DNA from 2 places in the Colwellia sp. MT41 genome. Region 1 is predicted to be linked to the other one. Evidence: predicted binding sites of a transcription regulator. Region 1 holds the regulator's gene; the other holds the start of a gene.
The links. The regulator FliA, encoded in region 1, starts transcription of late flagellar genes. The targets are predictions, from matches to a motif close to CTAAAGNTNNNNNNNNNNNNGCCGATA.
Positions count from the first base shown of each region.

Region 1 (16,101 bases):
AAACCAGCAAGAAATGGCTGGAGATACGCCAATTTTATTAACGTCGGGAATTTTGCGTCAGGTTTTGGCTAAGTTTGTTAAATATACCATACCAAGTTTACGCGTGATTTCTTATCAAGAAATCCCTGATGACAAACAAATTAAAATTGTTAGTGCTATTGGGCAATAACAATAAGTTAAACGTATGCCGAGCAACGTTTTAACTAAGAGCAAAGGTAGAGGTTAGCTATGAAGATTAGACGTTTTGTTGCCAAAGATATGCGTACTGCATTAACACAGATCAAAGAAGAACTTGGCGTTGATGCAGTAATTATGTCTAATAAAAAAATTCCAGAAGGTGTGGAATTAATGGCTGCTGTTGATTATAACCAAGCCGTGCCTCCAGCAAAATTTCCTGAAAAAAGGGCTGTAGAAACTGAAGCACAGCAGAACTCATTGAGCCCAAGAGAAGTAAGTAATGATGTGGTTAGCCTTGGTCAACAAACACAGCGGCACAATAATACTTCATCTTCATCTTCCTCTACATCTACCTCTTCATCCTCAGTGGTAAGTGATAATAGCGCGGAAGATGTACCCGCTGATAGCTTATCGGCATTACTTAATCGTCAAGTGCAACATCCGACTCAGTACCAGTCAAGTCATCAAACAGCTCAGCAGCAAGAGTCCAACAGCCTTGATAAAACGACTATAAAGCAGCAACTAAAGAGTTTTACTGACCGTCTCAATCAACCCAATACTGATAGCTTGCCGCCAGCGATAGCAGAGCAAGGCGCTAACGCGGAAGATGTTCAAGATGATGACCAGATAACGGCTATCGTATCGAATAATATATCAAGCCCAAGTCCCTTAGCGGTTGATGTCAATGATGATGTCCAGGTGTCTTCACAAGATTTTGTCAAGATGCAGCAAGAGATGGCCTCAATTCGTTCGTTACTAGAACATCAAGTTTCAGGTTTAATGTGGCAAGATATGGCGCAAAAGGATCCACAACGCGCAGTACTGGTCAATCGTTTACTTGCTTTAGGGCTGAATGAACAAATCGCCGATCAAATTGCCGGCTATGTACCTGAACAGTCGACTGCAGAGGAAGCATGGGCGCAAGCAACTCAACTTATTGCTAAGCAAATTAATACCACACAAAATGATATTATCACTCGTGGCGGTGTTGTTGCGCTGGTTGGCCCAACCGGGGTAGGTAAAACTACCACCATAGCAAAACTTGCCGCAGGTTTCTCGCAAGTACATGGCAGCGATCAAGTTGCTCTTATTTCCACCGATACTTTCCGTATTGCTGGTTTTGAGCAATTAGCAACTTATGGCAAGATTATTGGCTGTCAGGTGAGCCTTGCTAAAGATAGCCAAGCGTTAGATACTCTGTTACAGCAATACTCTAAGAAGAAATTAATTTTAATTGATACTGCTGGCATGGGACAACGTGACATTCGTTTAGCAGAACAATTAACCGCCTTAGTGGCGAACGCTAGGGTTAGAATTAGAAATTATTTAGTTTTAGCGGCTAATACGCAACAAGGCGTAATGCAAGAAAACGTAGATCGCTTTAAAAAGATACCATTATCGGGTTGTATTTATACTAAACTCGATGAAAGTATCAGTATTGGTGAAATAATTACAACTTCGATTCAAAATGGCTTACCAATAGGGTATCTTACTGATGGGCAAAGAGTTCCAGAAGATATTAAAGTTGCAAATGCTGAGAAACTCGTTAATCTGGCAGATAAGATGGCAAGTAAGTCAGTAAATAACAATGTAAGTGTAATGCGGCCAATGCCAGTTGCTCCCGCCGCAATAGTATAAGGTTCTAGCTAGTAGCTAAATAGATATGATTAGAAGTAATAATTAAATGATAGATCAAGCGAGCGGCTTAAGAAAGATGCAAAATCTACAGCAAGTTAAAGTAGTGGCAGTTTCAGGCGGAAAAGGTGGCGTTGGTAAAACGAACACCGCCCTTAATACAGCCGTTGCTCTAGGGCAACAGGGTAAACGAGTTTTAGTGCTTGATGCCGATTTAGGCCTGGCTAATGTAGATGTGATGTTAGGGTTAAGAGTAAAACGTAACTTATCTCATGTATTATCAGGTGAATGTGAGCTTGATGATATTATTATTGAAGGTCCTGCAGGGATTAAGATTATTCCCGCAACATCCGGTTCACAGTCTATGGTGGATTTAACGCCATCAGAGCATGCCGGTCTCATTAGAGCCTTTAGTGAAATGAAAACGCAGTTCGATGTGTTGATAATTGATACCGCGGCTGGTATTTCCGATATGGTGTTAAGCTTTACCAGAGCTGCACAGGATGTGATGTTAGTTGTTTGTGATGAACCCACCTCTATTACTGATTGCTATGCCTTAATGAAATTACTCAGCCGTGATCACGGTGTCTTTAAATTTAAAGTTGTTGCTAATATGGTTCGTAGTCCTAGAGAAGGACAACAACTTTTTGCAAAATTAACAAAAGTAACCGATAGGTTTCTCGATGTGGCTATAGAGCTAGTCGCGGTAATACCCTTCGATGAAAATGTTCGCAGATCAGTACGTAAGCAACAACTGATTGTGGAAGCTTATCCTCAATCTCCAGCAGCGTTAGCTTATATTGATTTAGCCACTAAAGTTAGCCAATGGCCAGTTCCTAAACAAGCTTCAGGGCACCTAGAATTCTTTATTGAGCAGTTACTAGGGAACTAAATAACTGAGTAATTAAGTATGTCTTCAATGAGAGCGATAATACGTGGTAAAAGCAAATAGCTACAATAGTCTAATTGATAAAACAGCTTTGCTTGAACAACATACTGTTTTGGTCAAGCGCATTGCTTATCATTTACTGGCAAGGTTGCCAGCAAGTGTGTTAGTCGATGACTTAATTCAATCGGGTATGATTGGTTTATTTGAAGCAGCCAAAAATTTTGATAATAGCAAAGGTGCTAGTTTTGAAACATTTGCTGGCATTAGAATTCGTGGCGCTATGCTTGATGAAATACGTCGAGGCGATTGGACGCCAAGATCTGTTCACAAAAATAGCAGAATGATAAGTGAAGCCATTAAACAACTCGAAGCGCAGCGTGGTCGAGATGTTTCTGATATTGAAGTGGCTGAAAAACTTGATATTTCACTAAATGACTACCATCATATATTAAGTGAAGTCAGTACAGGAAAAATACTCGGCATTGACGATTTAGGCGTTAATGAAGATGCGATAAAATTAGCTGATAGTTGCCGTGGTGATGATCCATATCATAGTATTGAACACAGTGCTTTTAAAAAAGGCCTAGCTCAATGCATTAGCTCTTTACCAGAGAGAGAAGCTTTAGTACTGTCTCTATATTACGATGAAGAATTAAACTTACGAGAAATAGGTCAAGTTCTTGATGTAAGTGAATCTAGGGTAAGCCAAATACATAGTCAAGCGATGCATCGTCTAAAAGCACGCATGCATTCTTGGCAAAGTTAGCTAAACTTGTCAGCTGAGCGCTTGCTATAAAATAACTACCTTGTTAGGTAAAAAAAGAATAGATATAAAAAAAAATTAATTTGAATGTTTTGCCGGAGGGTGCCTTGGATAAAAATATGAAAGTGCTTGTTGTTGATGACTTTTCAACCATGAGACGTATAGTGAAAAATTTGTTGCGAGATTTAGGGTTTACCAACATTCAAGAGGCGGATGATGGCAGTACAGCTTTACCTATGCTTCAAGGTGGTGATTTTGATTTTGTGGTAACAGACTGGAACATGCCAGGCATGCAAGGTATAGATTTGCTGAAAGCAATCCGTGCTGATGCAAGCCTATCACATATCCCAGTATTACTTATTACCGCAGAAGCTAAAAAAGAACAAATCGTGATGGCAGCTCAAGCAGGTGTTAATGGCTATATTGTTAAACCTTTTACCGCCGCAACATTAAAAACTAAGATAGAGAAGATTTTTGAGCGCTTAGCTTAATGTGCGAACTTTAGTTAGCACATTAGTGCTTAGCTAAAGTAAGGTTTTGATAAATATTGTATTAAGGACTTTGCATGACTATAGCTATGACGGGGCGGATCTCATTAGAGCAAGCAAAATCTGTGGTTGAGTTTTTAGAATTAGGTCAGCAAGATGAAGCGAATGCTATTATTGCTGAGATTCAAAACCCAATCAATTCAGAACTTTTTGCTGAAATTGGTAAATTAACACGCCAGCTTCATGATTCGTTAACAAATTTCCAACTAGACTCTAGGTTGTCTGATCTCGCTACCTCAGATATCCCCGATGCCAAAGAACGGTTGAATTTTGTTATTACTAGAACAGAAGAAGCCGCTAATAAAACCATGGATGCAGTTGAGGCTATTTTTCCTGTTGTCAATACTATGGCTGAACAAGTAGCCGCCGTAAATCCGTCATGGACTAAGTTGATGAACAATGAGTTAGACTTAACCGAGTTTAAATCATTGTGCCTTGATATCGATACCTTATTAAAAAATACCGGTAAAGAAACCCAACATATACATAGTTTAATGACTGACGTGTTAATGGCACAAGATTTTCAAGATTTAACGGGGCAAGTCATTCGTAAAGTTATAGATCTAGTAATAGAAGTGGAAGAAAGTTTAATAACCATGTTAACGGCTTTTGGAATATCTGCTGAACCAGTGCAGGAGAAAGTGCTGCCTAAAGTAGGTAAAAATCTTGTTGAAGGGCCGATTATAAATAAAGAAAATAGAGATGATGTAGTAGCAGATCAAGATGATGTCGACGATCTTTTGTCAAGTTTAGGATTTTAATGGGAGTTACTGCATGTCTTTTGAAGCAGATGAAGAAATTTTACAGGACTTTTTAGTAGAAGCGGGTGAAATCTTAGAGTCACTTTCAGAAGAGCTGGTTGAGCTCGAAAATGACGTAGATAATACTGAGTTATTGAATTCGATATTCCGTGGCTTTCATACCGTCAAAGGTGGTGCCGGTTTTTTAAATCTAGGAGCACTTGTTGATGTCTGTCACGGTGCAGAAAATATATTTGATCTGTTACGTACTGGGAAACTCACGGTTAATGCTGAACTAATGGATACCATATTATCCGCATTAGACACGGTTAATGACATGTTTGTCCAGGTACAAAGTCGAGAGCCCCTTGCTCCAGCAGATGCGACTTTATTAGCTGAACTCGAGAAGTTGAGTCACCCGGAAAGCGTAAACACGCCCGCAGATAGCCCCAATGTTATTGAGTCTGAGTCAAGCTCAAATGATGAAATGAGTGAAGATGAGTTTGAGCGACTTTTAGATGAATTACATGGTTCAGGTAGTGTTCCTACGTCCCCTACTCCCTCTTCACCGCCGTCTACTAGCACCATTAGTTCAAGTGATGAGATCAGCGATGATGAATTTGAATCATTATTAGATGAATTACATGGTCAAGGTGCCTTTTCTGCTGATGCAGGGCAGACAACAAACAGTACTATTAGTAGTAGCAATGGTGATATTGACGATCTGGAATTTGAAAAGCTATTGGATGAACTCCATGGTAAAGGTAATGCACCCAAAGCTACAGTTGCCTCGATAGATCATGCTAATGTTAGTCCAGCGGCTAACATTACTAAAAAAGAAGAACCTGCAGCTGCTCCTCCCGCTAAAACTGTCGCCAAAAAATCTCCCGCGAAAGCCACTAAAAAGGCTGCGACACCTGCACCACCAAGTGAAACAACCGTCCGAGTGGACACGAAACGACTTGACCAAATAATGAACATGGTGGGGGAATTAGTTTTAGTCAGGAATCGGTTAATGAGCTTAGGCTTGGTTTCAGATGATGAAGAGTTAAATAAAGCAGTTACCAATTTAGATGCAGTAACCACCGACCTTCAGGGTGCGGTCATGAAAACACGTATGCAGCCAATTAAAAAGGTTTTTGGTCGTTTTCCTCGGGTAGTACGCGATTTAGCTCGTAGTATGAAAAAAGAAATATCACTAATTCTAGAAGGCGAAGAGACTGACTTAGATAAAAATTTAGTGGAAGCTCTTGCTGATCCTTTAGTGCATTTAGTTAGAAACTCCGTAGATCATGGCATCGAAGATCCGGATATACGTGAAGCTATGGGTAAACCAAGAGAAGGTACCATTGTCCTATCCGCCTCACAAGAGGGCGATCATATATTGCTCACCATTAAAGATGATGGTGCGGGTATGGATCCTGAAAAATTAAAAAGTATCGCGATTGACCGTGGTGTGCTTGATACCGAGTCGGCTGCTAGAATGTCAGATAAAGAAGCCTTTAGTCTTATTTTTGCTCCTGGGTTTTCTACTAAAACTGAAATTTCTGAGGTTTCGGGCCGTGGTGTTGGCATGGATGTGGTGAAAACCAAAATCACTCAACTTAACGGTACGGTAAATATTGATTCTGAGCTAGGTGTAGGGACGGTACTTGAAATTAAAGTGCCATTAACCTTAGCGATACTGCCGACATTAATGGTCGTGGTCGGTAAACAAACATTTGCTTTACCACTTTCCGCTGTTAATGAGATTTTCCACTTAGACTTATCTAAGACTAACAATGTTGATGGGCAACTGACCATTATAGTTCGAGATAAAGCTATACCCTTATTTTATCTCGATCAGTGGCTAGTGCGTAATTTTGTTGAGAAAACCCGTGATAAAGGTCATGTTGTGATCGTTCAACTGGGTAATCAACAAGTTGGCTTTGTCGTTGATAGCCTAATAGGTCAAGAAGAAGTTGTGATTAAGCCACTTGATAGGTTACTCCATGGAACGCCAGGAATGGCTGGTGCAACGATTACCAGTGATGGGGGTATTGCACTTATTTTAGATATAGGAAATCTACTAAAATTTTATGCAAAAAAATCACCTATTAATAAAAAATTACGCAGTAATGATTCCCAAAGGTAATATGTTTTTTGTATTACCAACTATGACTATACAGCGTGAATTAAGTAGCGTTATCAGAGAGGTTAAATGGTCTACAAGGTACTAGTTGTTGATGACTCTAGCTTTTTTAGACGTAGAGTTACTGATATTCTTAATAAAGATCCACAATTGAACGTTATTGATGTTGCAGTGAATGGCAAAGAAGCGGTTGAGAAAGCTATATTGCTAAAGCCTGATGTCATTACTATGGATATAGAAATGCCAGTGCTTAACGGTATTGACGCGGTGAAGCAAATTATGGCGAAGTCACCAACGGCAATATTGATGTTTTCATCTTTAACGCATCAAGGAGCTAAAGCAACCCTCGATGCGCTTGATGCCGGAGCTTTAGATTTTTTACCGAAAAAGTTTAGTGAAATTGCAAAAAATACCGATGAAGCGGGTAGTTTACTACGTCAAAGGGTTGTTGAAATAGCACGAAAACCAGGGTTTGCAAAAACCAGATCGGTGAATCAGACTGGGATTACCCGTCCTCCCTTAGCAAAAACAAGATTGACAACAAATGTTACAAAAGCGACAAGCACCACTAAACCGTCATTTTCCTCGGCACTTAAAGATAAAAAAACGCTTAGCCGTAGCTCGGGTAAAGAATATAAACTATTAGCTATTGGTACTTCTACAGGGGGACCAGTAGCACTGCAAAAAATATTGGTGCAATTGGAGCAAGATTTCCCATTACCCATTATTATTGTTCAGCATATGCCAGCGGCATTTACTGCTGCCTTTGCCAGTCGTTTAAATACCTTGTGTAAAATATCAATTAAAGAAGCGGAGGATGGCGATATACTAAAACCTGGTTGTGCTTATTTAGCTCCCGGTGGTCGGCAAATGATTATTAGTGGCAGTGAAAATTCAGCAAAAATAAAAATTCTCGATGATGACTCCCCAAAAATCACTTTTAAGCCGAGTGTTGATATCAGTTTTGGCTCAGCGGCTAAAACCTTTGCCGGTAAAGTGCTTGGGGTGATTCTTACGGGCATGGGCTCTGATGGTAAAGAGGGATCGAGGATGTTAAAAGCTAAAGGCTCGACCATTTGGTCGCAAGATGAACAATCCTGTGTCGTTTATGGTATGCCTCAAGCGGTAGTTAAAGCAGGCTTGTCTCAGTTGTCGTTGCCACTAGATTCAATGGCAGCTTCTATGGTTAAGGAAATCGGCCATGGATAAGCTGAGTGTCGCAGGTCTATTTATTGCAATTTTTGCTGTTTATATAGGCTTCACTCTTGATGGTGGTCATATATCTGCTTTATTTGAGCTACCCGCTTTTATTATTGTTTTTGGCGGCACCTTAGGTGCTGTTATGCTGCAATCGTCAATGATGCAGTTTACTCATGCTATTTCATTACTTAAATGGGTTTTTTCTCCGCCTAAATACGATATTGACCGTGGTATAAGTGAAATTGTCGACTGGGCAACTAAGGCAAGAGAGTCAGGATATCTTGCTTTAGAAGATACTGCCTTGGAAATAGAAGATAGTTATACCCAAAAGGGCCTTAACTTATTGGTTGATGGTGTTGATCTTGAAAATTTTAGAGTCGTGCTAGAGTTAGATTTAGATATTTATCGGGAACATAACTTGCGTTCTGCTAATGTATTTGAAGCGATGGGCGGCTACAGTCCTACCATTGGCATATTAGGCGCTGTACTTGGCTTAATTCATGCTATGGGTAATCTAGCTGAACCAGAATTACTAGGGCAGGGCATAGCAACCGCTTTTATTGCCACTATTTACGGGGTAGGTTTTGCTAACCTGCTCTATTTACCGATAGCAAATAAAATTCGAGTTATTATTCATCAACAAACCATGTACCGTGAAATGATTTGTGAGGGCTTGGTATCCATTGCCAATGGAGAAAATCCTCATGCGATTGAAAATAAACTATCGGCATTTAGGTTAGACCGATGAATCGGCTACGTAATCGAAGACACACCATAGAGCATGATAATGTTCATCGTTGGTTAGTTTCTTATGCAGATTATATGACCTTAATGTTTGCCTTGTTTGTGGTGTTATACGCAATGGCAATGGTGAACGAAAAGCCTTTTGATAGTCTTACTGAATCATTTGGTCGTGTCTTCCAAACGTATGAAGAGAAGAGTAAAAACCGAGGCCATGGTGATAGTGTCTTGATGGTTAATACCAGTAAAACGAATAAAAAGTTATTTGGCAATGGTATCCTAGAGGTTGCCGGGCCGGAAGTACTTAATAACGAAAGAAGCTTATCTAACATCTCTGATGCGCAAGTAGGAAATAACTTAAGTTCCTTAGAAGAAGAGTTACACACGGCTTTATATGAACTGGTTGAGTCTGGTTTTGCCCAATTACAAATAGATGGTGATTGGTTAGAGATAGAGTTAAACAGTGCTTTATTATTTCCCAGTGGTTCCTCATCAGCGACACTTTCAGCTGAGTCGATTTTATCGGCAATTTATGGTGTTATTGGTCAAGCAAGTAACTTTATTCGAGTGCGAGGTTATACCGATAACCAAGCAATAAATAATGAAATATTCTCTTCAAATTGGGAACTATCTGTTTTTCGCGCGACAGCAATTTTAAGGGTCTTAGAAAAATTAGGTCTAAACCCTGCTCGCATGGCTATTGAGGGTTATGGTCAATATTACCCCAGTGCAGATAACTTAACCGTGCAAGGCCGAGCTAAAAATAGAAAAGTGGTTGTTGCTATTTCTAAATATGGTTTAGAAAAAGCGAATTTACTCATTACTCCAACCATTGATTTACAAAGCATTGAAGCAATAACACCAATTAACGGTTCAAATGAGCAACGCGAGCAGTCGAGTAATATCAAGGTGATTCGTCTGGATAACGGTGGTATTCGTATAACTACTCGTGGTGATGATGACGTTGAACAATTACCAGAGCGTCGGCCCTTAAAAGAAATTAAAGCTAATAATGCGATAGAGTAAATTAGCCATCAATATGATTGATAATATTAAATGAATGTAAGTGAGTATTGCTCTTGATAGTCTGGACCATTGCAAATCAAAAAGGTGGTGTTGGTAAAACCACTACAACTATAGCTCTTGCCGGGGTACTAGCTGAGCAAGGCCATCGAGTATTATTAGTTGATATCGACCCTCATGCGTCATTAAGTTACTATTTTGGTATAGAATCAGAAGATTTAGATTTGAGTGTTTATAACTTATTTACTCAGGTTTCCACCAGAGAACAAATTTTACAAACCTTATGTCCTAGTAAGTACCCTAATATAGATATTTTACCCGCAACTATGGGCTTAGCGACGTTAGATCGCTCTTTAGGCACAAAAGGTGGCATGGGCTTAGTGTTAAAAAAAGCGGTGCAAAAAGTAGCTGATAGTTATGACTATGTATTAATTGATTGTCCGCCCGTACTTGGTGTCCTTATGGTAAATGCCCTAGCAGCGGCCGATCGTATTATAATTCCTGTGCAAACAGAGTTTTTGGCATTGAAAGGCTTAGACCGTATGGTCAAAACGATGGAGATTATGCAAGGCGAACAAGAAAGTGCTTTTAAATACACCATAGTGCCAACTATGTTTGACAAACGAACAAAAGCTTCTATTTTAGCGTTTAAAAAACTACAAGAAGTCTATACTAATGAAATATGGCCGGGTGTAGTGCCCGTTGATACTAACTTGAGAAATGCTAGTCTTGCTCAAAAAGTACCTTCAGATTATGCGGCAAACTCTCGAGGAACATTAGCCTATAAAAGCCTTCTGAATTATTTAGTCAAGCAAGGCCTGAAGAATAATGAGGTTGAATGCTAAATGAGTAAATCGTTACCCGCGAGTCATAATCTAATGAAAACCTACCTGTCAGAACTACTTACAGAATCTGACGTTGCTGAAGAGTTATCACACCAGCGCATTAAAGCGCCGGCTAGAAAACCTTTGGCGCATAAAGAGGATGCCGACCATAAATCATTAGAAAAATTGCTTAAAACAGTTAGTGAGCCTAAAGAAAAAACGGTTGAGGTGGCAAAGGTTGATTTAGTCCCCATTTCTACCGATAAAAGCCGTGCTGAAGTTATGGTTAATAAGCAGAAAAGCTACCGTCAAGGGGATTTTCAAGCCATGTTTTTTGATGTCGCGGGATTAACCCTTGCTGTTCCTCTGATTGAGTTAGGTGGCATTCATAAAGTTGATAAAACCAGTAGTTTAATGGGTAAGCCCAGTTGGTTTAAAGGCGTTATGCTTTATCGGGATGAAAAAATTAATGTTGTCGATACTGCTTTATGGGTTATGCCGGAAAAATGTGACGAAAAGTTAATGAATTCGCTGAATTATCAATATATTATCATGCTAAATGATAGCCCTTGGGGCTTGATGGCGGAAAACCTAATCGATACAGTTGTGTTACGTCAAGATGAAGTGAAATGGGTAGAATCTAATAATAAAAGGCCGTGGTTGGCGGGCTTAGTCAAAGAAAAAATGTGTGCCTTACTCGATGTAAGTGCTTTGATTCAATTGCTTGATAAAGGTATCGATATTTATCAAGAATAGTAAAATTATAGCTGTTTATATTGTAGACAGTCTAAAAGTAAGTAATTTGAGGGGCAAGTAATATGTCAGATGAGAGAAGAAGTAAAAGTGGTAAAGTTGACGCTAGTGATGAAGTGCTGCAATGGGTAACCTTTAAGTTACAAAATGAAACTTACGGTATTAATGTTATGCAGGTGCAAGAGGTTTTACGTTATAGTGAAATTGCTCCGGTACCTGGTGCCCCTCTTTATGTACTTGGTATCATAAATTTGCGCGGTAATGTTGTTACTGTTATTGATACCCGCTGTCGATTTGGTTTAGAGCCTTGTGATATTACCGATAATACCCGTGTGGTGGTTATCGAATCGGAAAAACAAGTGATAGGGATCTTAGTTGATAGTGTTGCTGAAGTTGTCTATTTAAAGTCTTCAGAAATAGATGATGCACCCAACGTTGGTAATGAAGAAAGTGCTCAGTTCATCCAAGGGGTATCAAACCGTGATGGTGAATTACTTATTTTAGTAGATTTAGATAAACTACTTTCAGACGATGAGTGGGATGAACTCAAGCAATTTTAATGCTATTATTTTCAGCGCTAGATATTGTTGACCTAAGTTTAAGCCGGTATATACAAAGTTTTCACTTATTCACTTATACGTTTAAATTTATTTAAGGCAAAAATCACCAATGTCATTGTTAGCGGTCCCGATAATTGCTGTGTTAGCGCTATTCCTTGTAGTGCTTTCTAGTACGGTGTTTTTTATCTATTTAACTAAGCTTAAAGGTAAATTATCTATGCTAGAAATAAAAATGCAAAGCGCTGTTTTATTCGTTGACGAATTACAAAGCTTAAATAACAAGTTACAGCAAGAGTTTGAGCTCATGGCGAGCAATAGTGAGCAGTTTGCTATCGAAAATAGTCAAGTCTCGAAACAATTAGAGCATAGTATTAAAAAACTACAGCAGCAAGCTATTGAGCAACAGCAGCTATTAAGCCAATGGCAAGAGAGCCAAGGGCAGAATAAATTTTATAATCGTGCTTTTAAATTAGCAGCAAAGGGTGCCAATATAGAGGAAATTATCAGTGAATGTGAATTACCTCGAGCAGAAGTTGAAATGTTGCTTTCAGTCTACCAACAACGTGCTCGCTCTCAGTAAATAATTGCCAGCAACGTTTACTTAATGAAAGTAAATATTGTAAAACTGCGCTGAAACGTTATTCACCCAACAATTGATTTCATGTTAAACTGCCGTCGTTTTCTCATACATATCATGTAACGGCAAGGAACTTAGCCCTGTGAGCTCAGCTATAACCCCATATTTTCGACTCTTGATACTTGTTATTATTATTACTCTTGCTGGTTGTACGTCGACACCAAAACAGCAAGAGCAAGACAATTTTTATGATGACGCTAGCTTAAGTGACTCTAGAGATCCCTTTGAAGCGATTAACAGACCCTTTTGGACTTTTACTTGGGATTATGTCGATAAGTATATTGCAAAACCCTCATCAGAAGTTTACACAACGTACACACCGCCATTTTTACGGACTGGCTTATACAATATGGCGTTAAATTTAAACGAACCTTCAAGTATTATTAATAATGTCTTGCAGTTAAAGTTTACTGCTGCGGCTAAAAACACCGGTAGATTTGTTCTTAATTCAACGATTGGTTTATTTGGCTTTTATGATCCTGCCAGTGATTATGACTGGTCTGGAGAGCAAGAAGAGTTTGGTGAAGTATTAGGTATTTACGGAATTGGCGATGGACCCTATATTGTTATCCCAGGTTTGGGGCCTAGTTCTGTTCGTGAAGAAGTGGGGGATTACGTCGATGGTCTTTATTGGCCCCTGGTTGTTATTAATTTTTGGCCTAATATTGCCCGCTTAGGCATATTAGGTTTAGAAAAGAGAGCAGCCGTCCGAGATCAAGAGCAGTTAGTTACCGAGTCCGAAGATCCCTATGAATTTATTAAAAATGCATATTTCCAAAATATGAATTATAAACTTTACGACGGTAATCCTCCTATCATCATTAATGAAGCAGAAGAAGACGAAATAGATGCCTTACTTGATGATTTTTATGAGAGCTACTAGCTCATAGTCTTTTATTAATAAATAGAATAAACGAGTACCTATGCCGATAACAATTTGTTAGAATTGCGGCAATTTTTTTAGATACACTATATTGGAATAATTAAATGAATATCATTGAAGGTTCGTTTGAAGCAAAAGGCAAAAAATTTGCTATTGTAGTATCACGTTTTAATCACTTTATTGTTGATAGTTTGTTAGACGGCGCAATTGACGCGCTAAAACGCCATGGTAATGTTAATGATAACGATATCACAGTAGTTCGTGTACCGGGGGCATATGAGTTACCGCTAGCGGCTAAAAAATTGGCAGCAAAAGATACGTTTGATGCCATTATTGCTATTGGCGCAGTTATCCGTGGTGGTACCCCTCACTTTGAATTTGTTGCTGGTGAGTGTAATAAAGGTTTAGCACAAGTTTGTTTAGACGCTGAAATTCCCGTTGCCTTTGGTGTGATTACCACCGACTCTATTGAACAAGCAATTGAACGAGCTGGTACTAAGGCCGGTAATAAAGGCGCTGAAGCAGCTCTTAGCGCATTAGAAATGGTAAATGTTTTAGCTAAAATTTAATATTCTAACTTTACCCCTAACATTATTCCTAAACTTAACAAAAGTGGCAACCTATTGTGAAACCGTCTCCTAGAAGAAAAGCCCGTGAGTTAGCCGTACAAGCTATCTATTCATGGCAAGTTAGTAAAAACCCAGTAAATGATATTGAAGCTAATTTTATTGTAGATAACAGCAAACGCCGTTTTGATACTGAATACTTTCAATTATTATTACGCGGTGTAACCGCCAATATTAGTGATATAGATGCGGCTATTTCCCCTCATGTTGATCGTCCGCTTAAGGATATTGATCAAGTGGAGAAGGCGATACTACGTGTGGCAGTGTTTGAGCTGAAAGATTGTACTGATGTACCTTATCGTGTGGTGATAAATGAAGCTATAGAGTTAGCTAAGTCATTTGCTGCTGATGATAGCCATAAGTTTGTTAACGGTGTTTTAGATAAAACCGTCAAGTTAATTCGTCCTCAAGATTAATCTATTCGTAGCAATTTATTAGTATCAATCTATTAGTAACTAAAGGCTTAGCATGAAAGAGTTCGAGTTAATTAAACATTTCTTCACCAAACAAAAAGTTAAGCGTAAAGATGTTGAGCTTGGTATAGGAGATGATTGCGCTGTTTTAGCACCTATTGAAAATCAAAATATAGTGGTAACGACAGATACATTAGTAGCTGGCGTACATTTTCCCTTTGATACTAGCCCTAGAGCCATTGGCCATAAGTCGGTAGCGGTAAATTTATCTGATATTGCCGCAATGGGGGCTAAGCCAAGTTGGTTGTCTTTAGCGTTAACGATACCGGAGGTGGATGAAAATTGGCTAAAAGAGTTTTGTGAAGGTGTCTTTGAATTATGTGAGTTTTACAATGTAGAGCTCATTGGCGGAGATACTACTCAAGGACCATTAAGTATTACTATTACCGCGCAGGGATTGACGCCTAAAGGCAGTTATTTATCACGATCTGGTGCTAAAGCGGGGGACTGGCTTTATGTTACCGGTGAACTCGGTGATGCAGCATTAGCTTTACAGCAAATTACCGGTAAAGTCGATATTGAGCCACAGTTTACTAGCATTTTAAGAAAAAAACTTGATTATCCAAAGCCAAGGATTTTGGCCGGACAAACGCTGCGTGAATATGCTTCGGCAGCGATAGATCTTTCCGATGGATTAATGGCTGATTTGGGACATATATGTCAAGCATCCAATGTCGGCGCTAATGTCGTGCTCGATGCCTTACCTATTTCGACTATCATGCGAGATAGTCTTCTCAGTGATGATGCCATCGCCTTGGCATTATCGGGAGGCGATGATTATGAACTCTTATTTACCGTATCTGAAGATAACAAGGTGGGGATGGAAACTGCAATGTCTCATGCAGGGACACCGATTACGTGTATAGGACAAATGAATGCCTCCCAAACTATTTCAACCACATTAAATAATAAAGCTATACCTATCAATACTGCTGGTTTTGAGCATTTCACCGAATAGCTTCTTTTAGCAATTTACTAATCAATCACTAATAAATTAAGCAGTTAATTATATGTCGGCTAAAAATAAACCGGTTAAGTTTAATCTTGCCAATCCAATTCAGTTTTTAGCGTTAGGTTTTGGTAGCGGTTTAGCCCCTAAAGCACCTGGAACCTTTGGTACGCTGGCCGCGGTGCCTATATTCCTACTTATGAGTGGCTTGACGCCATTAATATATGCCTTACTGGTCTTAGTTGTTTGCATCTCGGGTATTTATATCTGTGGCAAAGCGGCTAGTGATGTTGGTGTACATGATCATGGCGCAATTGTTTGGGATGAGTTCGCTGGATTTTTTATAACTATGTTCATGGTACCTGTGAGTTGGCAGAGTGTCTTGGTCGGTTTTGTTTTATTTAGAATATTTGATATTGCTAAGCCTTGGCCAATATCCATAGCAGATAAAAAGCTAACGGGTGGCTTTGGTATCATGTTTGATGATGTACTCGCAGGTTTATTTGCCCTAGTAATCATGCACCTTATTTTCTAATCATTTAAGACACT
Region 1 covers NZ_CP013145.1:1,365,869-1,381,969, forward strand. Annotated here, with positions in the region: gene flhA (flagellar biosynthesis protein FlhA) at 1-169, shown strand, start outside; gene flhF (flagellar biosynthesis protein FlhF) at 229-1,815, shown strand; gene CMT41_RS05785 (MinD/ParA family ATP-binding protein) at 1,862-2,704, shown strand; gene CMT41_RS05790 (RNA polymerase sigma factor FliA) at 2,748-3,467, shown strand; gene cheY (chemotaxis response regulator CheY) at 3,572-3,955, shown strand; gene CMT41_RS05800 (protein phosphatase CheZ) at 4,030-4,773, shown strand; gene CMT41_RS05805 (chemotaxis protein CheA) at 4,787-6,886, shown strand; gene CMT41_RS05810 (protein-glutamate methylesterase/protein-glutamine glutaminase) at 6,953-8,092, shown strand; gene CMT41_RS05815 (flagellar motor protein) at 8,085-8,831, shown strand; gene CMT41_RS05820 (flagellar motor protein MotB) at 8,828-9,850, shown strand; gene CMT41_RS05825 (ParA family protein) at 9,904-10,692, shown strand; gene CMT41_RS05830 (chemotaxis protein CheW) at 10,693-11,427, shown strand; gene CMT41_RS05835 (chemotaxis protein CheW) at 11,490-11,984, shown strand; gene CMT41_RS05840 (DUF2802 domain-containing protein) at 12,094-12,564, shown strand; gene CMT41_RS05845 (MlaA family lipoprotein) at 12,704-13,504, shown strand; gene ribH (6,7-dimethyl-8-ribityllumazine synthase) at 13,609-14,073, shown strand; gene nusB (transcription antitermination factor NusB) at 14,130-14,546, shown strand; gene thiL (thiamine-phosphate kinase) at 14,599-15,561, shown strand; gene CMT41_RS05865 (phosphatidylglycerophosphatase A family protein) at 15,614-16,087, shown strand.

Region 2 (16,101 bases), 1.4 Mb from region 1:
TTATATAAAAATAATCAAAATTGATATTCAGCAAAGCAGTATTGATGACATTATAGAAGTTCTTGCTGCCATTAAAGATCACCCTCATATTAAAATGTTGGCTGAAAAAGTAGAAACCTATGAAGAATACAATGAAATGCTGCAACTCGGCTTTGATTACTTTCAAGGGTATTTCTTTGCCAAGCCTGAAATGATAAAAACTAAAAGTTTATCGCCATCACAAATAGCGATGGCCGAGTTACTTTATGAAACGTCTAAAACTGAACTTGATTTAAACAGTATCACCCGGGTGTTTGAACGCGATGTTTCGCTGTCTTATAAATTATTGCGTTATGCTAACTCCGCTATTTTCAAACGCCGCAACGAAATATCTACCATTAAACAAGCGTTAGTCATTTTAGGCTCTAGCGAATTAAAGCGATTTATTGGTTTAATGTTTGCTGTTACAGCAAATCCAGATAAACCTTCCGAATTAATTAACATGGCCATGACCAGAGCAAAATTTTGTGAATTGGTAGCCAAGGACATTCGCTCACAACTTAATGAATCAATAGCCTTTTTAATAGGGCTATTATCAATGATTGACGCTATATTAGATGAAGATATGGCTACCGTATTAGAAAAGCTACCGCTATCAGCAGAAATTAAAGAGCCGCTACTAACAAAAAAAGGCCTTATGGCGGCCATTATTAAATTAGTTGAATTTATCGAGCATGCCCAGTGGGATAAAACCACTTTGGTCATGGAGAAATTAAAGCTCGATAAAGATAAAGTGATCGAGCATTACAACCAAGCCCTTGCTTGGGCCGATGAACAAACAAAAACTACACTTGAGCATTAACTCGCTTAAAGCACTATTTACTAGCAGAAAGCAATGCACTTTACCTCGCTGATAAGGTCAACTATTGAATAGTTGACCTTTTTTATCGCCGGTCTTTTTCTAAAAACATTTAGCCATCTAAACATCCACATTGACAGGGCCGATTTTACTTTTATAATGCTGTCATCAACTTATTTTATGCAGCTCTGTTATGACCAATAAAGATAGCCCGCAAGAAAACTTATTTGCCCTACTGCCATTTGCCATTTTTTTAGGGCTTTTTCTCGGTACCGGTATTATTTTAACGCTACAAGGGGTAGATTTTGCTTTTTATCAACTGCCGGCAAGCATTGCTATTATTCCCGCCATTATAGTGTCAATGGCCCTAGGCAAAATTTTATTTAAAAGCTCTATCGATAAACAAGTGACACAATTTATCAGTGGTGCTGGTCATGCCAATATAACCACCATGTGCATTATCTATCTACTTGCCGGTGCCTTTGCCGTGGTAGCTAAATCAACAGGCAGTGTTGATGCCAGTGTGCAACTCGGTTTAGCGGTATTCCCGGATTATTTACTACTACCTGGTTTATTCCTGGTGGCCGCTTTTTTATCTACCGCCATGGGCACATCAATGGGTACCATTGCCGCTATTGCCCCTGTTGCTCTTGGTTTTATTGAATCGGCAAATTTAGATGCCGCCTTAGTTGCCGGCTGTTTAGTTTCCGGCGCCATATTTGGTGATAATTTGTCAATTATTTCGGATACCACCATTGCCTCTACGCGCAGTCAAGGCGCGCACATGAAAGATAAATTTCGGGTTAACTTTAAATTTGCCATTCCTGCGGCCTTGATCTGCTTGATAATATTTTCAGTATTAGGTGGTGAGGTGAACCATGAATTGAACAGCGAGGCGGCAGTTGCTGGTTTAATTCCTTACGTGGTCATTCTGGTATTAGCCTTGATGGGGGTAAATGTTTTTGTGGTCTTAATCTTAGGTATTGTTTTAGCCGCGGCCATAGGTATGGTCAGCAATGGTTATCAATTATCGGCTTGGCTAAAAGATATCACTGCCGGCTTCGCCAGCATGCAAGACATCTTTATATTATCTTTATTTATCGGTGGTTTGAGTGAGCTTGTACGTCAACAAGGTGGCTTATCCGCTTTAACGCGAGTGATAAAAAACCTCGCCAGAAAACTAACACCTAATAATAACAAACGGGCTGCCGCTCTTGGTATTGCTGGACTGGCCTTCGTTTGTAATTTTTTTACTGCCAACAATACAGTATCCATTATAGTCACCGGGGATACCGCTAAAAACCTTGCTACTGATGGTGGCTTATCCCCAGCTGAATCCGCCAGTTTACTTGATGTGTTCGCTTGTATTAACCAAGGTATATTACCTTATGGCGCGCAGGCGCTATTACTTGGCGCAACGTTACAGATATCACCACTGTCGGTAGCAAGTCATGCCTTTTACCCTATGGTACTGTTTTTTGTCGCCGGCTTTGCTTTTTGGCGATTAACCCGCAAAGCTAAATAGTCACACCATGCTCGCTAAGTAATGCCACCAAGGCATCCTCAGTAAGTATCGAGATACCTAAGTCTTGCGCTTTAGTTAGTTTTGAGCCGGCCTTATCACCGGCAACAACAAAGTGGGTTTTCTTCGAAACACTGCCAGACACTTTCGCGCCTAATGATTGCAACGCTGTTTTTGCCTCTGCTCTGCCCATTTGCGTTAACGTGCCCGTTAAGACAAAAACCTGCTCGTTAAGAGGTAACTGCTCAGCCGATTTCATTTCGATAGTAGGCCAATTCATCACCGCGCTTAGCCCAGCAACCACAGCTAAGTTATGCTCTTCTTTAAAAAAGTTAATGATATTTCTCGCGACAATTTCGCCGACATCACTGACATCTTGTAATGCTTCAAGGGATGCACTTTCAATGGCCGTTAAGGTATAGAAATGATTCGCCAAGTTAGCTGCCGTTGCTTCACCTACTTCCCGTATACCTAAGCCATAAATAAATTTCGCTAAGCTGGTATTTTTTGCTTTTTCAAGGCCAGCGATTAAATTAGTCGCTGACTTCTTACCCATGCGCGCCATCATACTGACCTGAATTTCGGTCAGTTTAAATAAATCAGCCGGGGTATTAATCAAATTTTCATCAACAAGCTGCTCAACAAGTTTATCGCCTAATCCGTCGACATCATGGGCTTTTCGAGAAGCAAAGTGTTTAATCGCTTCTTTTCGTTGCGCCGCACAAAAGAGCCCCGCCGTACACCTAAGTACCGCTTCACCCTCTGGTTTAGCCACCGCAGAGTCACACACGGGACACGTGGTCGGAAAGACAATATCTAGGGCATTATCCGGTCGTTTATCCACTACCACACTAACAATTTGCGGAATAACATCACCCGCTCGGCGAATAACGACGGTGTCATTTATTTTCAACCCTAAGCGAGTAATTTCATCTTGGTTATGTAGGGTCGCATTAGAAACCGTCACGCCACCGACAAAAATAGGTTTTAACCGAGCCACTGGGGTAATGGCGCCGGTACGTCCAACTTGAAACTCAACATCTTCGACACAGGTTAACTCTTCTTCAGCTGGGAATTTATAAGCAATGGCCCAGCGTGGCGCGCGAGCGACAAAACCCAAGCGTTGTTGTAAAGATATATCATCAACCTTGAATACGGTACCGTCAATTTCATAACTTAAGGCGCTACGTTTAGCCAAGATATCTTGATAAAAACCATCAGCTGCTTGTTCATTGGCCAGTAAACGTACTTCTGGACACATAGGTAAACCGAGTGTTTTAAGCTGGCACAGCCTTTGGTGGTGTGAGTCGGCAAAGAATTCATGGGTTAAGTCTTTGCTTTCGCCATTAGCAGCGGTGAAATCACCAACAAATCCTAAACTATAGGCGTAAAAGGCTAAATTACGCTTAGCGGTGATTTTGGAATCAAGTTGTCGTAGGCTGCCCGCAGCGGCATTACGGGGATTAGCAAAACCTTTGTCACCACGTTTGTTAGCCAGTTCATTTAAGGCATTAAAGCTGGCTTTAGGCATAAAAACTTCGCCACGTACTTCAACAATACTCGGAAAATCTTTACCTGCTATGCCCCTTAATTTCAGTGGAATGGATTTAATGGTACGTATGTTGGTGGTAATATTTTCACCGACACGGCCATCACCACGTGTAGCTGCCTGTACTAAAATGCCTTGCTCATACCGTAAACTTACCGCTAAGCCATCTAATTTAGGCTCAGCACAAAAAGCCAAGGACTGATCGCTATTCAACCTATCTTTGACACGCTTAACAAAAGCATGAAAATCATCTAGAGAAAAGACATTATCAAGGGAAAGCATTGGCTGTTGGTGAGTGACTTGAGTAAAGGATTTTAAGGCTTGCCCACCAACTTTTTGGCTAGGTGAATCAATGGTCTTTAGCTCAGGGTTTTCAGTTTCTAAAGCAATTAATGCGTTCATTAAGCGATCATATTCAGCATCAGGTACGCTAGGTTGATCTAATAGATAATATTCATGATTGTATTGATTAAGCTGCTGTTGCAATTGGCTAATTTTATCTTCGGCATTTGACATAAAAATAATTCACTAAGGTTGATAGTTTACATTATGGCAACTCGGTTAGATTGAATAAGAAGCTGACACAAATAGATGAAAGGTTATAAAGAAAATAAAAACGGGCCAAAGGCCCGCTAGAATAGTTAGATGACTAACCCTACTTAGGATTAGCCTACTAGGGCAATACGATTTTTACGATCAAATTCTCTTATTTTACTTAAGTAGTGTTGCTCAGTTTGTTTAGTCAGGACATTGCGTTTGTCATCGATAACCTGGCCATTAAACTCTTGCGCTAACTGCTTAGCGGCATTGAGCATTTGTGCAAAAACATAAAAAGGGTCACCGGCATTAGGTAAGGTCATAAATAAACTGACACCCCGGGTGGCGAAGCTTTCCATGGTATCTAAGTCGAAGGCCCCTGGGTTCATGATGTTAGCTAAACTAAAGGTCACTTTACCGTTACCGGCATTATCTTCGTGGCGATGAAAAATATTCATTTCACCATATTTAAGGCCTAGGGTCAGTAAACTTGGTAGTAATGCGGCACCAAACATTTGCTGATTAGCGGGCATGACCACAGATAAAATAATGACTTGTGGCTCTATTTGAGTTTTAACCTTGTTAGCTTCAATAGCACGTTCATTTAGCTGATTATCAAAATCTTTTTCAATTTGCTCACGTTTTAATGACACTTTTGGTATCACTTTATTAACTTTCTTAATGGGTGTACGTGTCGGCTTAGCTTGTGTAACCGGTTGATCATATAAAGGTTCAAAATGGATCGTTGGCTCTATCGGCTCTTGCACCACACTAGCATTGGCTGACTTACTTGCAGGTGTTAACTCATCACCTAATTCACCTTTAGAAAATTGACTGCTCTTATCTTCTATAGAGCCTTCTTGAGAATTTTCTTGAGCATCGTCTTTAAACCAGTCATCTTCAAGGCAGTTATCTAATGGTTGAACTACGCTATTCGCAACTTTTTCATCTTGGCCTTCAGTAACCTGGCCAGCAAGTTCACTTAACACATCCTTTTTTATTAATATTTGGCTTTTAGACAGGTCCTCGGGTAACTGCACACCTGTGGTCAAAACATGCTCAGCTACAGCCTCATCGTCAAGATTTAGTTGGTCATTTATTACACTAGAGGTAACTTTTATCTGCCCTACTCCATCTTGATCAAAACCTTTACCATCAAAGTCGCGGGTAATTGGCTCAACCTTATTTTTAGATGTTTGTAGTTTATAGGGATTTTTTTGTTTTCTTATTGTCCATAAGCCATGAATAAATATTGCGGTAATAACAATGGCGCTAAGTATAATTAAGACGTTTCTGAAGTTATCTTCCATTTCCAGCCTGCTTACTCTCTTGATTGCTGTTTTTTATGCGAATATTATCGCTATATATTAAAGGAAACTTTAGCAGAAATTTAGGCGGTTTGTAACAAGTTAATCGGGTAATAGTATGAAAGAATGTATTATGCCCGTTACCAATCAAGCTGCATTTTGCATGGTAAAGAGTATATACTCACACGAAGAATAACAGTCAGTTAGGATCAGTTTAACCCCCATGTCTCATTCATCTAAACAAGCACCTATTACACACAGTGGCGCCAGTTACTTTTTACAAGGCTTTAGTCTGATAAGGCAAAAAGGTGTCCGTCGTTTTGTACTTATCCCTCTAGTAATCAATACACTACTGTTTAGTATTGCTTTTTATTTTGTCTATCTAGAGTTTGCTAGCTATATGACCAGCATTATGGCTTGGTTACCTAGTTGGCTGGATTGGTTAACTGTCATACTGTGGCCTTTAGCGGTACTTACTATCCTGGTGATTTTTTCATTTGTCTTTAGTACTGTTGCCAATTGGCTGGCAGCACCCTTTAATGGCTTATTGTCCGAAAAAATGGAGGCGATTTTACGCGGACAGCAAGCGCCCAAGGGCGAGATGCTCGACATAGTTAAAGATATTCCAAGAACATTGACTCGAGAATGGCAAAAATTGAGTTATTATTTACCTCGTGCTCTTGGATTTTTCATTATGTTGTGGATTTTACCCATTTTAGGCCAAATTATATGGTTCTTATTTATTGCCTGGATGATGGCAATACAATATAAAGATTACCCCTTTGATAATCACAAAGTGCCTTTTGCCAAAATGAAGGAAATATTAAAACAAAACCAAGGACTGAGTTATAGCTTTGGTATCACAGTTGCGGTATTTTCAATGATCCCCATAGTAAACCTTATCGTTATGCCTGTGGCCATTTGTGGCGCTACCGCTTTATGGGTGGATTACTACCAAGACAAGGTGTAAACCCTATAACAATCAAAGCCATTGCGCTTGGTACTGCGCTTTATGGCTTTTTTTATGCTATTTTTTTATGCTGATATCGCGTTAGTGCTAAAAATCGTATATATTTAAATGATATAAAAACAAATATGAACGGAAGTGACTTAAATGAAAGTAAAACAAGCTGTTAAGCATTTTACCTTACTCACTATGACGCTAGTTGCTGTTAGTGCATGCTCTTCAACACCAGATATTGAAGAGCAACCTACGCAAGCCGCAGTTGTGGTCGAGCCTATTATTGAAGAGTTTTTCATTGAAGAGCAAGAAGACGTTATCAGTGCGGTGATTAATAACGGGGTTATTGCTATCCCAGTGTTAGCAGATGCGCAAATTTTTGCTGAGTTTAGTGACGCCCTACCGGCCGTAATGAACTATTTCACCAATGCCAGCGAAGCACAAGTTATCGAATTTTATCAACAAGCCTTCGGCGCTTCATATTCACAAGAGCGTAAACGCGACCGATTGACGCTGAAATATCAAGAGGGGGAAGAAACCATGCGTGTGGTTATTTCACAACAAAATAAAAAGCGCCAAGTCGATGTGATTATTGAAAGTAAGATGTAATATCACTGCTAGCTAACGTGACTAAATAATAATGACGCAACTAAAATAAAAAAAGGGCTCAATGTTTTCACATTGAGCCCTTTTTTATCGCGTATTTTTCATCTAGCTTTTATTGAGCAAGATTTCCCTCAACTATTTCAATACACTATCAACACTGCCTTGTGCTAAGCCGTGGTAGCCTGGGCGCGCTTGTTGATAAACTTCAATAGCCCATGCCTTATTTTCTGCTTGCTTCGCTAGTTCTTTATACAAAGGCACAATCAGTTTACGACGACCTATACCCTTCAGGTATTTAGCCATTTCGGGGTAAACCTCCTTATATCCAACGCGAATTGATAATAAGTACCAAGCATGAGCAATTTCAGCATTTTTACTTGTGGTTAAGTTAAAGGCTTTATCTAAGCTGACCATGCGATCTTGATTAACATCAAGGGGTAAGTTATTGATAAAGTGCAACCATTCATGCAAAGTCCATTGAGCGGTAGGTAATTCTGCCAAAGTTAACTCATCAGCAATGAGTTGTGTAATTTGCTTATCAATAACGGTAAAAGCGTCAGATATAGGCTGTGGCGCATAACTTGGCAATCCTGCCTTGAAAATCCACTCATTGATTTCGCTATCGCTAACAATATTAGGGTACTTATCGGTTAAGTTAGCTTTTAAGTATTTAATAAAGTTTTTGGTACCTATGCTTTGGAAAGCATGGCTCTCAAAATACTCGAGGACAAAGGCATCAAAACGTTCACGACCAAACTGCTGTTCTAGGTACATTAAGAATAACTGACCTTTAACATAAGGCACACCCGAGAAGGCATCATCCGGATCACGGCCTTTTAAATCGATATAAAGCTTAGTATCACCTGGGGCAAGTTCTAATAATTCAGCATTTAAATCTTGCACACCAAGCGCTTGTTCCATTACCGCACGCTCAGTACCAAAGACGGCTTCCATAATGCGATTTTCAACATAACTGGTAAAACCTTCGTTTAACCAAAGATCACGCCAGCTTTCGTTAGTAACCAAGTTACCTGACCAAGAATGAGCAAGTTCATGAGCAATTAAGTTAACTAAGCTTTTATCACCGGCAACCACGGTTGGTGTGATAAACGAAAGACGTGGATTTTCCATACCACCAAAAGGAAAGCTTGGTGGTAACATCAACAAGTCGTAACGACCCCAACGATATTTACCATACATTTCTTCGGCTTTATCAATCATCGCTTGAGTATCATCAAATTCTGCAACGGCCGCATCTAAAATATAAGACTCGGCATAAATACCTGTTTGATGGCTCATTGCTTTAAACTGCAGATCACCGACAGCAAGGGCAATTAAATAAGGAGGAATTGCTTGTGGCATTGAGAAAAAATAGTCGCCATCTCGCTCAGTACCTGGTTCATTATTAGCACTCATTACCGCTAATAAATCTTTATCGGTAGTAATACGTGCAGTGTAAGTTACTCGAACACTCGGGGTATCTTGAATAGGAATCCAAGAGCGGGCATGAATGGCTTGGTTTTGACTAAATAAAAATGGTTTTTCTTTACCCGCCGTTTGCTCAGCCGATAACCATTGTAAGCCTGAAGCTTTTTCAGTTGAGTGATAGTAGATACGCACTTTTTCAGCGTTAAACTGGGTATCTATGGTTAGTTTGCTACCTAAAACGTCATCACGCTTGGCAAGTTTATAATTAACCTTTAGCCACTGACCTTGGCTATTTTTTGCCATAATGCGGTGGATAACAAGATCACGGGTATCCAAAATCAATGGCGTTTTGTTATCGGTCATCCAATCGAGTGAAAGTTCCGCAAAACCCGACAAAGATTTTTTATCAAAATCGACATTTAGATCAAGATATACATGAGTCGCTTTAACTTGGTCATAATTAGCGTAAGTATAGGTATCCGTTAGTTTAGACACTTTAGCGTGTTGAGGTTCTACTCCTTCATGCGCCCACGTAATTGGCGCAACTGACACTGATAAAGTGCCGAGTAACAAGCAAAGTTTTGAAAAATGTTTCATGACATTTAACCCTTTAAAATAAAAAATTGTACTTTTACCATTTTACATAAAAAACATGCACACTAAGCATGACAGGGTCGACATTAGAATAAACAAAGCCTTGCCTATTCGCCGTTAAACTCTCGCTAAGTGAGCTATTTTTATACTCATTGGTATTAAATAGAGCACAAACAAAAACAGGCCTGTAGATTACTGTGAATCTACAGGCCTGTTCAATACTTTACTTTAGATTTTATTAACTTTCTATGCCGTTAGTAGCAAGTATTATTTACAGCAGTTAAATAAAACAGGGTAAATAAGTTAAGGCTTTTGCATTTGAATAACCACTCGGCGGTTTTTTCCTCGACCTAGTGTGGTGTCATTAGAAGCAATATGACGTTTTTCTCCGTAACCTTTCGCGGCAATTCGACTAATATCAATACCATTTTGCACAAAATAATCTCTTATTTTTTCGGCGCGGCGTTCCGATAACTTTAAGTTTGACCAACGGCCACCATAGCTATCAGAATAAGCTCCAATCAATACCAGTTCTAAGTCGGGATCTAGGCTCAAATACTCACGAATCATATCGATACGCCTTTGTGATGCCTTAGTAAATTTATCACTACTCGATTGATAGTTCAGTACGGTATAAGCGATATCTTCAAAGCTGTAGTTAAGCAGATTACCTACACAGCCAACAAAATCTTTATAAGCTTTTTTAAAGCGCGCTGTTGATAGCCCAACCGATATTTTATCTTGTTCGCTATACCAGTCGTTATAATAAAAGGTCGGACTCATGCCTTGCTCTAGTTCACTTAACATTGTCCAAGCAACCTTTTTTGGTAGGGTTGGCTTAAATTGCTTATGTAATTTCATCGTCGCTAACGTGCGAGAGCCCACACCGGGTTGCCAGTTAGGTGCAACACTGCGAACTTCTGCTAAGGAGTAGTTATCGGGTAACAGCATCATATCTAGCTCAAACTCCATATTAAGCTTGCGGCTGGCTTTGGCTGAGAAGCGCGCTTCACCATAACGAGGGATTTGATGTGACAAGGTGCACTTCAGGCGTGAATCAGCAGAGAGCTGCCATTGTGAAGTATGGATATCAGCGCTATATTGACGGATGCCGGCATGTGTTCCACTGACAAGCAAACTAGCGGTTAAGCTAGCGAGGACAAGAAAAGAAGAACTCATTGCTGCGATGATTGGTTTCATAATTATGCACAATATTGAAAGCGGTAACGGGCCTATACACTTTAGCCTATATTAGATATATAAAGGTATCGTCATAAACCTAGATAACTTTAGCATTATATCAATGAAATAGCGCTTTTCATGGTAAAAACAGTCTAACTTGCCGAGAAATCACTTTCATTGTCGTTTTTAAATTAACTTTCTGCGATAATCCCCGGCATTACTTTTCCCTTTTCATTACATAGTGACCATGTCCGAATCAAGCTCAATAGATAGCCAACAAAAAACATCAACCAATACTGACAACGTTAAAAGCCAATTTGCTCAAAGATTTCGGGGCTATTTCCCTGTTGTTATCGATGTAGAAACTGCGGGGTTTAATGCCAAAACTGATGCCCTACTTGAACTTGCGGCTTCAATGTTACATCTAGATGAAAGCACAGGTGATTTTTCTATCGATGAAACCATACAATTTAACATTGAGCCTTTTGAAGGGGCTAATCTAGAACCAAAAGCACTGGAGTTTACCGGTATAGACCCTACGAACCCGTTGCGTGGCGCGGTGACGGAAGAAGAAGCACTGAAAACCCTGTTCAAATTGGTGCGTAAAAAAATGAAAGCGGCTGGCTGTCAACGAGCCATTATTGTTGCCCATAATGCCGCCTTTGATTTAGGCTTTTTAAATGCTGCCACCGAGCGCTGTAAAATTAAGCGCAGCCCTTTTCATAGTTTTGTCAGCTTTGATACTACCACGCTTGCTGGTCTTGCCTTAGGCCAGACTGTTTTAGCAAAAGCATGTATCGCAGCCAATATAGATTTTAATAATAATGAAGCGCATAGCGCATTATATGATACCGAAAAAACGGCCGAGTTATTTTGTCATATTGTTAATAGATGGCGTGCGTTAGGAGGTTGGCCGTTAACCGAGACAGAGAATGAGACAGAAAACGAGTCTAAGTCTGAGTCTGAGTCTGAAGCACAGTAAAATAGCCGAGCTTAATCAACATACCTTGGTCACATGTTAATAGATGGCGTGCGTTAGGAGGTTGGCCGTTAACAGAGACAGAGACAGAGAATGAGTCTAAAGCACAGTAAAAACAGCCGAGCTTAATCAACATACCTTGGTCACCTTGTTAATAGCTGGCGTGCGTTAGGGGTGGCCGTTAACCATTAACCGCGGCGGAAATTAAAAATCAAGTTCCGCAATAGTTGGCTTTATTGAATTTTAAAGATAAAAAAACCGCTTACGCGGTTTTTTACTTTACTATGTCGTTAATTAACTTAAACAAGTAACTTAACGATTAAGCAATAATTATAACTTATCTGCATTCTCAGTAAGGTAAGCAGCTACGCCTTCAGTAGACGCTGTCATACCTTTATCACCTTTTTTCCAACCTGCAGGACAAACTTCGCCATGGTCTTGGTGGAATTGTAAGGCATCAACCATACGTAACATTTCATCAACATCACGGCCAAGAGGTAAATCATTCACTACTTGATGACGTACATTGCCTTCTTCATCGATTAAGAATGAACCACGGAAGGCAACACCCGCTTCAGGATGTTCAACACCGTATGCTTTACAAATTTCATGTTTAACATCAGCAACTAATGTGTATTGTACTGGACCAATACCACCGTCGTTTACTGAGGTATTACGCCATGCATTATGAGAAAATTGTGAATCAATTGACACACCAATCACTTCAACACCACGTTTTTTGAATTCTTCCATACGGTGATCAAAAGCTAATAGCTCAGATGGACAAACAAAAGTAAAATCTAACGGGTAGAAAAACACTACTGCTTTTTTACCTTTAATCGCTTCGCTTAATGTAAAGCTATCTACAATCTCACCGTTAGCTAATACTGCTGCGGCAGTGAAGTCTGGTGCTGGACGACCAACTAATACACTCATTTTATGCTCCGTTTTTTTTATGTTAAAAAAGTTTAATAATCTGCCTACAAACATGGTGGCAAATAGTTAAATATCAATCAGATAAGATAATTATTTTTCTTCTACTACAGAACTATCTTCTACTGAACTATCATCTGCTGAACTACCTTCTGTTGAAGCATGTCTGGCTGCGGCTGCTTTCACTAAAGTTTGTAATTCACCTTGCTGAAACATTTCCATAATAATATCGCAGCCACCTACTAACTCACCTTCAACCCATAATTGTGGGAAGGTTGGCCAATCGGCATATTTAGGTAATTCAGCACGAATATCTGGGTTCTGCAAAATATCAACATAAGCAAATTTCTCATCACAAGAAATTAAGGCTTGTGATGCTTGTGATGAAAAGCCACAGTTTGGTAATTTAGGAGACCCTTTCATATATAGCAAGATTGTATTTTTGCTAATTTGTTCTTTAATTCGCTCAATTGTATCCATAACACCCTCTATTAATTAATGCTTATTCTATTCAATTGCATTGATATACCTACATATGGAGATAAAAAATAAATTTACAACTACTTTCAATACAAGGTAATAGAATAAGTACTATGCGCTGAACTAGCTTAACTATTGATTTTTAAAAATATAGCCTTGAAACTTGTCCTAACAACCCTTATATAGGTCTATGACCTGAATAAATAATACTTGAGTATTTTACTCAAGTTTATATGAAAACACACCTATTTTTGGTGGAAAATTAGAATTATAACTAGGAGAGTATCATGGCCATTGAATTACCGGCATTACCTTACGAGCAAAATGCTTTAGAGCCACACATTTCAGCAGAAACTTTATCATTTCATTATGGCAAGCACCACAACACTTATGTTGTTAAGCTTAATGGCTTAATTGGCGGTACTGAGTTCGAAAATAAAAGCTTAGAAGAGATTGTTAAAAGCTCTTCTGCTGGTATTTTTAATAACGCAGCACAAATCTGGAACCATACTTTTTATTGGAACAGCTTAAGTCCAAACGGCGGCGGTGAGCCATCAGGTGATTTACTAGCAGCTATTAACAGTAACTTCGGTTCATTTGATGAATTTAAAGCTAAATTCACTGATAGTGCTATCAATAACTTTGGCTCTAGCTGGACTTGGTTAGTGCAGAATGCAGATGGTAGCTTAGCGATTGTAAACACGTCAAATGCAGCGACACCATTAACTGACGACGGTGTTACACCACTTATTACCGTTGATTTATGGGAACATGCTTACTACATAGATTACCGTAACGTAAGACCTGATTACCTGAAAGGTTTTTGGGCATTAGCTAACTGGGATTTTGCTCAAGCTAACTTTAGCTAGTAAAACCTAGATCTGTATATGCCTAGTGAAGCTTGCTTTACTAGGCATTGTTAATAGAAAGACTTCGAGCCACTGCATTTTATCGCTACCGTAACAACAATAATGATAGCGACCATAGCTACATAAATTAAGGCTTGCCGCTTTAGTTTGCCTAGCCCCTCACCCGAGCCGGCTATATTAAATCAATAATATTCATCGGCATGAGCCAAAATACCACTGACTAGCTTAAATTAACTTAGTTAAATTAATTTAATTTAAATTAAGCTGACTAAAATCAAACCAGATAAAACTTAGCAAAATCGCTTAATAAATAATGCTCAATCAACAAAAATTTAGTAGCGATTACCTTAAGCCAATATGGCTTAACCGATAAAACATAAAATTACCTAGTATTTGCATCAGGCTTTTTAAGTAAACAATTAAAGTTATCATAATTTAGTGAATAAATAGTTATAAAAAGCCAGATTTTCTTTAGACGTCAATTGTTTTTGCATAAAAAAACACGCTAAAAGCCATTTAATTGGCGTAGATAAAAAACTAATGAATAGTTATTCATAAATATAACCCAATAGAAAGTTCAATGTTTATGCATTAGTTTTTCTAATGCCTAGACTACATTTTTTTTAGTTTGTCGACCAAGGGATTCGCCACTATGATAGCTTTGTTTTCTGAGTTAGCGCAATGTTACTTTTTCTTTCTCCCAAAGAGAGTTCATTAACCAGATTACTCTGAAATGATAGCTACTATCTTTTCTCTCTGACATGTTTCTTGGAATTTAACTTCCTTCTATCAACTTGATATTTGAGTTGGCCCGCACTTAGTTTGCGGGCTTTTTTTTGTCTTTTTTTTAGCTAGAGTAAAAGCTATAGAGGTGATTACAGCTGGCCTAACACTTGCGCTGGCTCAATTTTTGTTGCTCGCCATGCCGGATACACGGTTGCCAACAGGCTCATAATTAACGCGGTTATAACGGTGGCGTAAACATCACTAGCATGTAAAACACTCGGTAGGTAGTTAATAAAATAGACATCCCCCGACAAAAAGGTAACCCCAAGCAACTGCTCTAAGCCGCTCATAATATCGGTAAGGTTTAATGCAAAATAAACACCACACAGCGCGCCTAATAGACTACCAACTACCCCATTAACCAAACCTTGAAAAATAAAGGCCAACATTATTGTTTGTGAGCTGGCACCCATGGTTTTTAAAATAGCTATATCACCTTGTTTCTCATTAACCGCCATGATCAAGGTTGAGACAATATTAAAGCTAGCTACCGCGATAACCAGCACCATGACAATAAACATCACCATGCGCACCAACTGGATATCATTAAATAAATGCCCTTGGCTACGAGTCCAATTATTAATATAAACATAATGGTCAAAATTATAGGCAACCTGTCGGGCAATTTTAGGGGCAGCAAATACATCGGCAACTTTCAAGCGTATACTTTGTGTTTCATTACTGGCATAGCCCATAACATCACTGGCCAGGGCCAGGGGAATATAAGCTAAAGTTTCGTCTATGGTGCCGCCAAATTTGAATATAGCAACCACTTCTACCTGACGAGTGATAGGTGAAGAAAAGACTTGTTTAATGTCATTACCCGCTTGTGGTGGTGGTAACAATAACTGTATTTTATCGCCAAGTTGCACGGATAATTTTTTTGCCACGCCGCTACCGATTATGATGCTGTTGCTATTATGATCAGTGACCCTTAAGCCCAACCATTTACCCGCAATAATATAATCATCAATACTCGACACCTGCATTTCAAGCTCGGCATCAACGCCACGTACTTCTACCGCTTTAAGCTGCAAGCCATGTTGCAACATGCCGGTCATTTTTATTACCGGCGCAGCAGCGAGCACTGCTTGCTCATGTTGTACTTTCTTTATACTTTGTCGCCAATTCCTTATCGGCTCGTTAACACTGACAAGCTCAACATGCGGAACAATCGACAGTAGTTTTTGTGATAACTCTCGCTCAAAGCCATTCATCGCGCTGAGCACAATAATAAGTACCGTCACCCCTAAAGCAATACCTAGGGTAGAAGAAGCAGAGATGAAAGCAGAAAAACCATTACCATGTCGGCTACGCACATAACGCCAGCCTAAAAAAATACTTAAGGGTTTAAACATATTTATCACTTACTGGTCGACTATTTTGACTTAAAACACTGTTAGCGTCATCGGTGACTAATTGCTTATTACCCTCATCGAACAAGGGTGATAATTGCCCCTGTACCAACTTCACTTGCCTATCCATACGTTTTGCCAAGACAAGATCATGAGTCACAATGACGAAACTTGT
Region 2 covers NZ_CP013145.1:2,753,396-2,769,496, forward strand. Annotated here, with positions in the region: gene CMT41_RS11795 (EAL and HDOD domain-containing protein) at 1-841, shown strand, start outside; gene CMT41_RS11800 (Na+/H+ antiporter NhaC family protein) at 1,032-2,363, shown strand; gene ligA (NAD-dependent DNA ligase LigA) at 2,356-4,425, opposite strand; gene zipA (cell division protein ZipA) at 4,575-5,756, opposite strand; gene cysZ (sulfate transporter CysZ) at 5,977-6,723, shown strand; gene CMT41_RS11820 (hypothetical protein) at 6,868-7,323, shown strand; gene CMT41_RS11825 (M1 family metallopeptidase) at 7,456-9,345, opposite strand; gene CMT41_RS11830 (flagellar protein MotY) at 9,646-10,542, opposite strand; gene rnt (ribonuclease T) at 10,772-11,506, shown strand; gene CMT41_RS11840 (peroxiredoxin) at 11,834-12,439, opposite strand; gene grxD (Grx4 family monothiol glutaredoxin) at 12,530-12,916, opposite strand; gene CMT41_RS11850 (Fe-Mn family superoxide dismutase) at 13,204-13,785, shown strand; gene lolE (lipoprotein-releasing ABC transporter permease subunit LolE) at 14,661-15,929, opposite strand; gene lolD (lipoprotein-releasing ABC transporter ATP-binding protein LolD) at 15,922-16,101, opposite strand, start outside.
Region 2: a site for FliA is predicted at 10,609-10,635, ahead of CMT41_RS11830 (flagellar protein MotY). Genes of this name have one in related genera too.